Regions from separate parts of the Desulfothermus naphthae genome, predicted to be linked through region 1. Evidence: riboswitches for the same ligand, from Rfam matches in the RefSeq annotation. Region 1 holds a riboswitch; each other region holds the start of a gene.
What was found. A riboswitch is a leader RNA that binds a small molecule or an ion and turns the genes downstream of it on or off. The one in region 1 is predicted to bind cobalamin.
Positions count from the first base shown of each region.

Region 2: it holds a riboswitch for cobalamin, as region 1 does, so the genes downstream of both, ACYQ1E_RS00185 (FecCD family ABC transporter permease) here and ACYQ1E_RS15855 (TonB-dependent receptor plug domain-containing protein) in region 1, are expected to answer to the same signal.
Region 3: it holds a riboswitch for cobalamin, as region 1 does, so the genes downstream of both, ACYQ1E_RS05085 (hypothetical protein) here and ACYQ1E_RS15855 (TonB-dependent receptor plug domain-containing protein) in region 1, are expected to answer to the same signal.
Region 4: it holds a riboswitch for cobalamin, as region 1 does, so the genes downstream of both, ACYQ1E_RS03420 (carbohydrate porin) here and ACYQ1E_RS15855 (TonB-dependent receptor plug domain-containing protein) in region 1, are expected to answer to the same signal.

Region 1 covers NZ_BAAHYQ010000003.1:838,617-840,818, reverse strand. The annotation lists gene ACYQ1E_RS15860 (hypothetical protein) at 1-251, shown strand, start outside; cobalamin riboswitch at 323-595, shown strand; gene ACYQ1E_RS15855 (TonB-dependent receptor plug domain-containing protein) at 984-2,202, shown strand, end outside.
Region 2 covers NZ_BAAHYQ010000001.1:38,490-40,691, forward strand. The annotation lists gene ACYQ1E_RS00185 (FecCD family ABC transporter permease) at 1-929, opposite strand, end outside; cobalamin riboswitch at 1,015-1,251, opposite strand; gene ACYQ1E_RS00190 (ATP-binding protein) at 1,550-2,020, opposite strand; gene ACYQ1E_RS00195 (ATP-dependent 6-phosphofructokinase) at 2,013-2,202, opposite strand, start outside.
Region 3 covers NZ_BAAHYQ010000001.1:1,063,981-1,066,182, reverse strand. The annotation lists gene ACYQ1E_RS05090 (TonB-dependent receptor plug domain-containing protein) at 1-861, opposite strand, end outside; gene ACYQ1E_RS05085 (hypothetical protein) at 896-1,156, opposite strand; cobalamin riboswitch at 1,281-1,548, opposite strand; gene ACYQ1E_RS05080 (IS1380 family transposase) at 1,890-2,202, shown strand, end outside.
Region 4 covers NZ_BAAHYQ010000001.1:712,801-715,002, forward strand. The annotation lists gene ACYQ1E_RS03410 (hypothetical protein) at 1-48, opposite strand, end outside; gene ACYQ1E_RS03415 (tetratricopeptide repeat protein) at 115-639, opposite strand; cobalamin riboswitch at 815-1,024, shown strand; gene ACYQ1E_RS03420 (carbohydrate porin) at 1,199-2,202, shown strand, end outside.

The sequences.
Region 1 (2,202 bases):
TAGAGAAAGGCCTTTATTCAATAGAAGAGAAGGCAAAAGAGCAAAAGGTTATCATTAAGACAGAGCTTAAAGATGAATTAACAAAAGAGCTTGTAACTAAAGATGAACTTAAGGCCACTGAAGAAAGATTAAGGACAGAGATACACAAGTGGCGTGTGGACACCATAAAGTGGATGTTTATATTCTGGCTGGGACAGATTGCAACTTTTACTGGAATATTGGTTAGTGTGTTAAAATTAATGTTGAAATAACACAAGAGAAAAAGGATAGTGTCAAAATGGACAGTTGTGTTTAGGGGGTTGACACATAGGTAGACATATTATAGTAAGCTCATTACTCAGGCGCCGCAAGGCTTAATAGGGAATCCGGTGAAAATCCGGAGCCGGCCCGCGGCTGTGATAAGGGGACGAAAGCCACATCAAGCCACTGGGAGTAGGGGTGCTCCTGGGAAGGCATGGCTCGCCCTGTTGAATTTCCTAGGAGGGAATTCTATTCAACTGGGCGAGTCCTGTTGAATTTCCTGAAAAAGGTTATTCAACAGGGCAAGTAGGATGATCCTTAGAGTCAGAAAACCTGCCTGAGTAACATAGGCATTAGCTTTGGCGGATGCCCAAAGCTATAAGCTGAGGTCCTTTGGGATAAAACGGGAGTCCCTGGACTGCTGTGTGCGGTTCAGGGACTCTTTTTTTTGAAATGGATGATGGGCAAAATAGTTGACCTTACAGGTTTTCCACTAGATTCATTTAAAATCCATTGAGAAAAAAGGAGGAGGCTTATGGTCTATACAGGAATCTTAGTGAAAAGCTCATTTATCTGAATAATGTATATTCTTTTTTAGAGATGAGGTGAAAAGACAGGGTGTGGGGCTTACACCCTGCCAAAAGCCAAAGAGCACAACCGGGAGGTCGCACTTAAGCTGGCTTTAACTATATTAACAACAAACCTCCCGGGTGTAAAGAAATTAAATTAAAGGGAGGTTCAAGATGAAGAGATTAAAAAGAGTGATGATTTTGAGTGTTTTAATATCTTTTTTGAGCTTATCTCAATTTTGCTTAGCGGAATCTAAAAATAAAGCTGCTAAATTGGAGGAAATAGTAGTAACTGCTACTCGTTCGGAAGTAAAGAAAGAAGAGGTTCCAAGTGTTGTGGATATTATCCATCCTATGGATTTAGAAACCACAGTGGATAGAAATATTGTTCGGGTTCTTAAAAAAAACAGCAGCATTGATGTGATTGATTACCCAGGGGTTCTTTCAGGAATTAGTATTAGAGGTTTTAGGCCAGAATTTTCTGGAATCACTAAACATACATTAATTTTAATTGATGGTAGACCTGCTGGTGCTACAAATCTTGCAACAATTTTAAAGGATAATGTAGAACGAATAGAAATTTTAAAAGGTCCTGCATCAGCTCTTTATGGTGGTGAGGCAATGGGTGGAGTGGTAAATATTATTACAAAAAAATCAAAGGGCAAAATACAGACTTCTTTTACAGCTGGAGGAGGAAAATTTGACACCTACTACGCCAGTTCTGCTTTAGGAGGCAACATTACAAAATGGCTTGATTTTGATGCTTCTTTAAGCACGAAAAATCGTAATAGTGACTTTCGCATGGGTAATGGTAAGAAAAGAGATAATACAACCTATAAGGAAAGATACGGGAGTTTAAGACTTGGTTCCGCACTTTCAGATAGGTGGCGTATTGATGTGAAAGGTGACTGGTATGCGGGAAGAGATATTATGTGTCCAAATGCTCTATTTTATGAAGATAAAAGACCTTCAGAAAAAGATATTGACCGTTATGGTGGTGATATTTCGCTTACAGGAAAAATCGGTGCACATGAACCTCATTTTACCTTATATGTTTCTCATGAGGAGAGTGAATATACTAAAAAATACAAAGGACAACCTCATTACAAAAGTTATGAAGGTGAGATAGAGTGGTTAGGAACGCAGATTCAGGATCGTTACCACTTTTTGGATCATGACATCACGGCAGGTGTGGATTATCAAGAAATTGATGTAGAGTCTAAAAGCTGGAGAAGTGACGGGACTCGTAAGGCCCCCTGGCAGCCAGATCATGAGCGGAAAAATGTTGGAATCTTTGTTGATACATTTTTTAGATTTTTACAAGAGCGACTCATTATAGATGCAGGCATTCGCTATGACTGGTTTAAATTAAAAACCAAACATACACCGTATA
Region 2 (2,202 bases), on a different contig from region 1:
GTAGGTAAAACAGCCCTGGTGAGTGTATCAGCCATAGTGAGCATAATAGCCCCGCATATCAGAGATATAGGCAAAAGTTTTAAATGATTTGGACCTACTATTGATCTCATCATATGAGGAACAAGCAAGCCCACAAAACCAATAATTCCTGAAAAGGACACGCAAACTCCAGTTAGAAGAGAACCAAATACAAGCAATAATATACGCACCTTATTTGGATCTACACCCATTGATAGAGCTGTTTTTCCCCCAAGGCTGAGCAAATTAAGTTCTCTATAATAAAAGATAAATACCCCAAAGGATATGACGAGAGAGAGCATAATTAAGAGTGCACTTGCCCATGTAGATGATGCAAAACTCCCTAAAAGCCAGAATACAATAACTGAGACCCTCTCTTGGGCAAGGTATTTACAAAAGCTAATACCGGCAGAAAGTATTGCTGAAACAATAACACCTGATAAGATCAAATTGTTTGAAGAAATTCCCCCACTGGAAGTAGAAGAGAGATACACAACTACAAGAAGGGTTATAAGCCCAAAGACAAACGCGAAAAAAGGTACACTATAGATCCCTAAGAAGTTGAACCCAAAAAGCAAGGCAACTGATGCTCCAAAGGCAGCGCCTGCAGAAATTCCCAGGGTGTATGGGTCTGCTAAGGGATTCAGAAGAATGCCCTGAAACACAACTCCACAAACAGATAGGGCTGCGCCAACTAAAGCGGCACAAATTATACGGGGCAGTCTAACCTCCCACACAATAGAATAGTGAATACTGGAAATATCATGGTATCTTATGCCAGTGATCTTAGATAAAAGGATCTTAATAACTTCAAAAATAGGGATCTTTACAAATCCAAGACTAAGGGAGGTAAATATGGTGAATAAGAAAAAAATACATGCAAAAATAAGTTGAAAATAAAATTTTTTCATAAAAAATCCCAGTTTGTCTTTTTTATGACAAACCAGGATGTCCCATTTTCATCCAGGTTCAAAAATATCTTACCCTTAAAGGGCAAGATATGCATCCATTCAGGCAGGTCTTCTGACTCTAGGGATCATCCTACTCACTGCGCCTTCCCACCAAGCACGTAAAAGAGTTCTAAGTTCTATGTTTAAGGTTCAAGATTAAAATCTAGGTGCTTTGGCAGTGGCCTTTGCAGCTTTCGTCCCCCTATCACAGCGATGGGTTCGTTCCCGATTTTCACGGGATTCCCTTTTAAGCCCCCATGGGCACCTGAAGGACATATTAAATCCCCAAAGAACTTTTTTAAAAGTAAATGTTGAATTTAAAATAGTTGATAATAAATAAAAAAAAATTCTTCAAGCAAAACTTAAATCATTCAGCAATTCTCAGTGAAAAATACAAAGGATGTAAAAAGTGAGAAAAAAACAATGTTGTGAAAAAGCTTATTTTTCCTAAATCTTATAGAAGGGAGCATAGATTTTGAGAAGGCGTGTAAATTTTGTAATGGAATCAACTTTATGCTTAGAATTTACCAGAAAAGCCGGACAAGAACTTATACATAGACTTCTAAAAATAACGGGAATTCTTAAACCTTTTTTTTAAGGGGTATTTCAAGGTGAAGGACATTTCCATTTTCCTCTTTGGAAAAAAAGTAAGAAAACCTTTGAGCTATTTTTTTTATCAAAAAAACTCCCATGCCACCTTCGCCAGGGGAAGCAGGGTCTGGTTCAGGTAAGTTATTGGGATCAAATCCTTTACCATTGTCTATTACATCTAAAATAACTTTTTGAGGATCCATCCATATTTTTACTTTTAATTTTCCTATAATTCCTTCTGGATATGCGTGCTTAATAACATTGGCTGCTGATTCATAGATTATCAGTTCAAGGGAATAGAGTACTTCTTCAGAACATTTTTCAAAATAAGGGTGTTTTGTGAAAATTGCCTTTGCAAAATGACCAATTGCTGGAAGAAAGTAAACTTGAGCCGGGACCTCTAGTAATATGTCTGGTTCTCTATTATTTAAATTCATCTTTTCTGTCTTAAAATTATCCAAATTGAGGAGGTTGTCCTGTGGAAGCAAGTACTGCCTTCCAATACGGAGAATTTACGTTTAATTTTCTTCTCTTTTTGGTCACCAATGAGAGTGGTAGGTATACAAATTTTTCCATTAACTTAGTTACAACCATATTTGTCTTGCCTGCCATGGCCGCATGCACTGCATGCTGTCCTAAAAAT
Region 3 (2,202 bases), on a different contig from region 1:
AAATTTCCAAAATAGAGGAAGTGAAGGGAAGGTGCCCTCATAGATGAAGTCTGCTGAACTAAGGGATTTATCTGAATAATCATCTAAATCATTTTGACTGAGATAAGAAGGGTTGCCTGCTCTATCCACATCAAATTTGGTATAGATTACACCAATCCTGTTACCAGGTAAAAATTCATAACCAATGTTAAAGGAGTAGTTTTCTTTTTTATCATAACCTGTATTTTTGAACTTTGTGTTATCTCCTGTATCATAGTCGTCCATTTTCCCTCGGCTATAAGAAAATGAGTAGTCAAATTTATTTATTTTACCAGAAGAGCCTATGGTCCCGTCCTGATAATTGAAGCTTCCAAATGTTCCTTCCAAAAAAGCATGGGGTTTTCCTATTCCCCTTTTTGTGATTACATTTATAACTCCACCGATACCAGCTGAACCATATTGAACTGCTCCTGGACCTCTGATTATTTCTATTTTTTCAATGTTTTTTGTTAAAATTTTGGCCACATTTCCAGTTCCTGCACGTCTACCATCCAAAAGGATAAGCACATGTCCAAGGAGGTCGTTTCCATGGGTTTCAGTTCTAAAGCCACGAATTCCAACAGATGTTGAAGTTCCAGGATATTGTCTAATAGTACCAATGCCCTTTTCTGAAAGGAGTTCTCCTAAATCCCTTGCTGAGGAGGCTTCTATCTCTTCTGGTCCAATTACCTGGATGTTCATTGGTGTTTCTTTTACAGATTCTTTGTACCTGCTGGCAGTTACCACAATGGTCTCCAATGATGTCTGGTTTTCATATGCAGAGGTATCTTGAGAAGCAAGAATGGCTAAAATTCCGATGAAAACTACTAGATATTTTTTCATTCGTGATTTCCTCCGTGTTTTCCACCTTGATATTTTATCCACAAAGTCTCATTTCTTTACCTGTAAATCTAATCTTCATATCCTTTCCAATTTCTACAAATCTAAGGAGGATCCTTTTCATCCCCCGTCTTGTCATATCCCACCAACCAAAGGTTATATCCTCTTCACTATCTGGAGAATGGGCGATTTCTATTAAATCTGCATCTTTAAAAATTTTTTTCAGATCCTTTTTTACTTGGTCTAGATCAAGATTTTCTGTGTCTGTTCTAACATAACAAATAACACCTGTCCTCATAACCACTCCTCCTTTTGTTGAAACTTTTTATATAAATAAAAAATCCCTGAAATCCTAATACCTGGACTTCAGGGATTTCCCGTTTTTATCCCTAAAGGAGTATCCTTTCCTTGCGCCGAAGGAAAATTTTTTCCTTGTTCAGGCAGGTCTTCTGACTCTAAGGATCATCCTACTTGCCCTGTTGAATTACCTTTTTCTTAAGGAAATTCAACAGGACTCGCCTTGTTGGATAAAATTTCTGCAATTCAACAAGGCGAGCTGCACCTTCCCCTGGTATATAAACCAGAGTGGTATATTGCAGCTTTCGTCCCCTTATCACAGCCGCGGGCCGGTTCCGGATTCTCACCGGATTCCCTATTAAGCCTCTCGGCACCTGAACAATAATTCAATATTGTTCTGAAAAGAATTTTATACTTAAATAATTTATTTTGTCAAGCATTCAGTTAACAATTCAGCAATTCTCGGTGAGGGACAAATTAGATCATTTTAGATGTTTTATATCCTTCTTTCAGATTCAAAAAACTACCCTCTATTAAAAATTTAAGAAAATTTGATATAAAATACCACTTTTCTTTGGTAAAATATCCACTTATAATCTCTTTTTGGACGCACTACTCCCTCAAACTTATTTCCACCTAAAATTTGCATCATAAGATAATGTTTAGCTTGACAATATAGTGAATTAATGGTATAAAGTGTTTCAAATAGGAAGTATGAAGGAGGCACTGATTCTATGCGTAGATTCCATGTTAAGTTCACTGAAAAAAATCTTACGGGCAACGCCGGACTGGTATTGCTGGGCCTGTTTGCTGACAAACTGAAGCTTCCCAAGATGCTTGAGCAACACATTACTATTAAGCGGGGAGCTACCGCACAGTATAAGGTTTCCGACATTATCATGATTTTGATGATGGCAGTGTTAGCTGGGGCTAAGCATATGAGCCATGTATTTATCCTAAGATCTGATTTAGCATTGAGGTCGCTTTTTAAATGGGAAAGGTTTCCTGACTATACTACCATAAATCGGGTTTTTAAGTTGTTTAATC
Region 4 (2,202 bases), on a different contig from region 1:
TGAGGCGATCTTTTTTGCAATCTTTTTTAGAATTGATAAACTCTTCATTTATCCTCCTTAACTCCTAACTTTTTTGACTTAAATGTATTTTATAAAGGTGTGACTTAAATATTTCTACTTATTATTTAAGGTACTTTCCATTTTACTTTGTTCTTTTATGGCTTGCTCAATAGAGTCGATCAAGTCTTCCTTTTTTGCCATGTTGGAATCATAAAGTGCAATTTGTAGATTTATTGCCCTTTGTACAATTGGTTTGGTAATGTCAAAAAATTTTTTTAAAGAATTAATGGCATTTTCCATATCATCCATATATGCAAAACAAAGTCCTAAATAAAGAGATAAAAAATTATTCTTTACTCCTCTTTTCCTCAGTTCTAAAAATTCCTTCAGAGCCTTTTGTATATCTCCTAGCTTATAATAACAATAGGCTAATTTTTGACGAACCACTAAATTATCTGGATTATTTTTAAGTATTTCTAAATAAATTTCTTTGGCATCAAGGTATTTTCCCTGGTTTAAAAACTCGTCAGCTTTTTTTCCAGGGCCATGAACAATAGATGTGTAATGAGTGGGTTCCAAAGAAAATCTGTGTTTAAAACCAAATAAAAACTCTCTTCTACTAAGTCTGGTCTTTTTCATAAAAAAATTTTCTCCCAATCTCTGAAACAAAAACACCTTTATTATGGATGTAAAACAATCATCAAAAGGGCCTACTTTAATGTAAAATGAAAAGAAATTTTATACACAAAAGAGTTCCCTGACAAGAGATAATTTACAAAATTTTTATAGAGGTTGACAAAAAAATAAAGATAAAATATAAAGCCCTCCATCAGGTGCCGATTTAAGGCTTAAAAGGGAATCCGGTGAAAATCCGGAACCGGCCCGCGGCTGTAATAAGGGGACGAAAGCCACAGATATGCCACTGCCAAGGCCCCTAAGATTTAATCTTAGGTGGTTGGTGGGAAGGCGTGGTGAGTAGGAGGATCCTTAGAGTCAGAAGACCTGCCTGAAAAAAATATACCCTCGGGAAAAGGGGTAATATTTTATAGAAAGGGATAAAAACGGGAAATCCCGGAGAATTATAATTCTCAGGGATTTTTTTATTTTTATATATAAATTTAGTTGATTTTTTTATAAACATGGTATAGTAACATTTTAGTTTAACAAATAACACAAAAAATCAAAGGAGGAGGTATTTATGACACACAAAAAAATCTTTTTGGTCGCATTAGTGTTTTCTGTATTAACTGGTTTTAAAAGTTATGTCTACGGTTATGACATCACCAAACAACTGTCTCTGGATGTGTCCATAGCAGGCACATATCAGTATCTTGATTATGATTCTGAAGATAATGATGATTCCCTTGGGAGAGGTGCTATTGCTGCAGATATTGGCTTTAATCTTCATCCAACTGACATAGATGAATTTCAGGTTACTCTAAGTTATGCATCAGGTAATAGTTTACATGATAAATCCCCATTTATACTGGCCTCATATGCAGATGACCTAGAAGACGATGTAGAAGACATCAATGGCAGAAGTAGAGATTATTTATTAGAGGCTTGGTATAAACATACATTTAATTTAACCGAAGATATTTCCTTATCCGGTACCATTGGTATCATTGATTCAACAGGATATTTAGATGAAAATGAATTTGCCAATGATGAATTGAGTCAATTTATGAATGAAGTATTTGTCAACAATCCTTTATTGAATTTGCCATCCTACGATTCAGGCGGTGTAGTTGAACTTTCTTATAAAAATTTTTATCTCAAGGCCCTGGCCATGGACTCAAAAACTGATAAATGGGAAACACAAGATGAGAATGATACAAAATCTTATAACTACTATGGTGGTGAAATTGGATGTAGTTTAAATACACCTGTTGGTGAAGGTAATTATAGGGTAATAGGTTATATTACTTCAGAAGAGTTCGAGGGATGGGATAACTCAGAAGAGAAATATCAGGGAATGGGAATTTCAGCAGATCAAAAAATAGGAGAACTTTTTGGTGTATTTTTTAGGTTTGGATGGCAAGATGACGATGCAAAAGTAGATTTTGATACTATGTATTCAGGGGGAATTAACATCAATGGAAAATTATGGGGAAGAGAAGATGATGAAATAGGAATTGGATATGCCTATCTTGATGGTTGTGATGATGCTGATGTAGATAATACCCAGGTAGTTGAAGGATA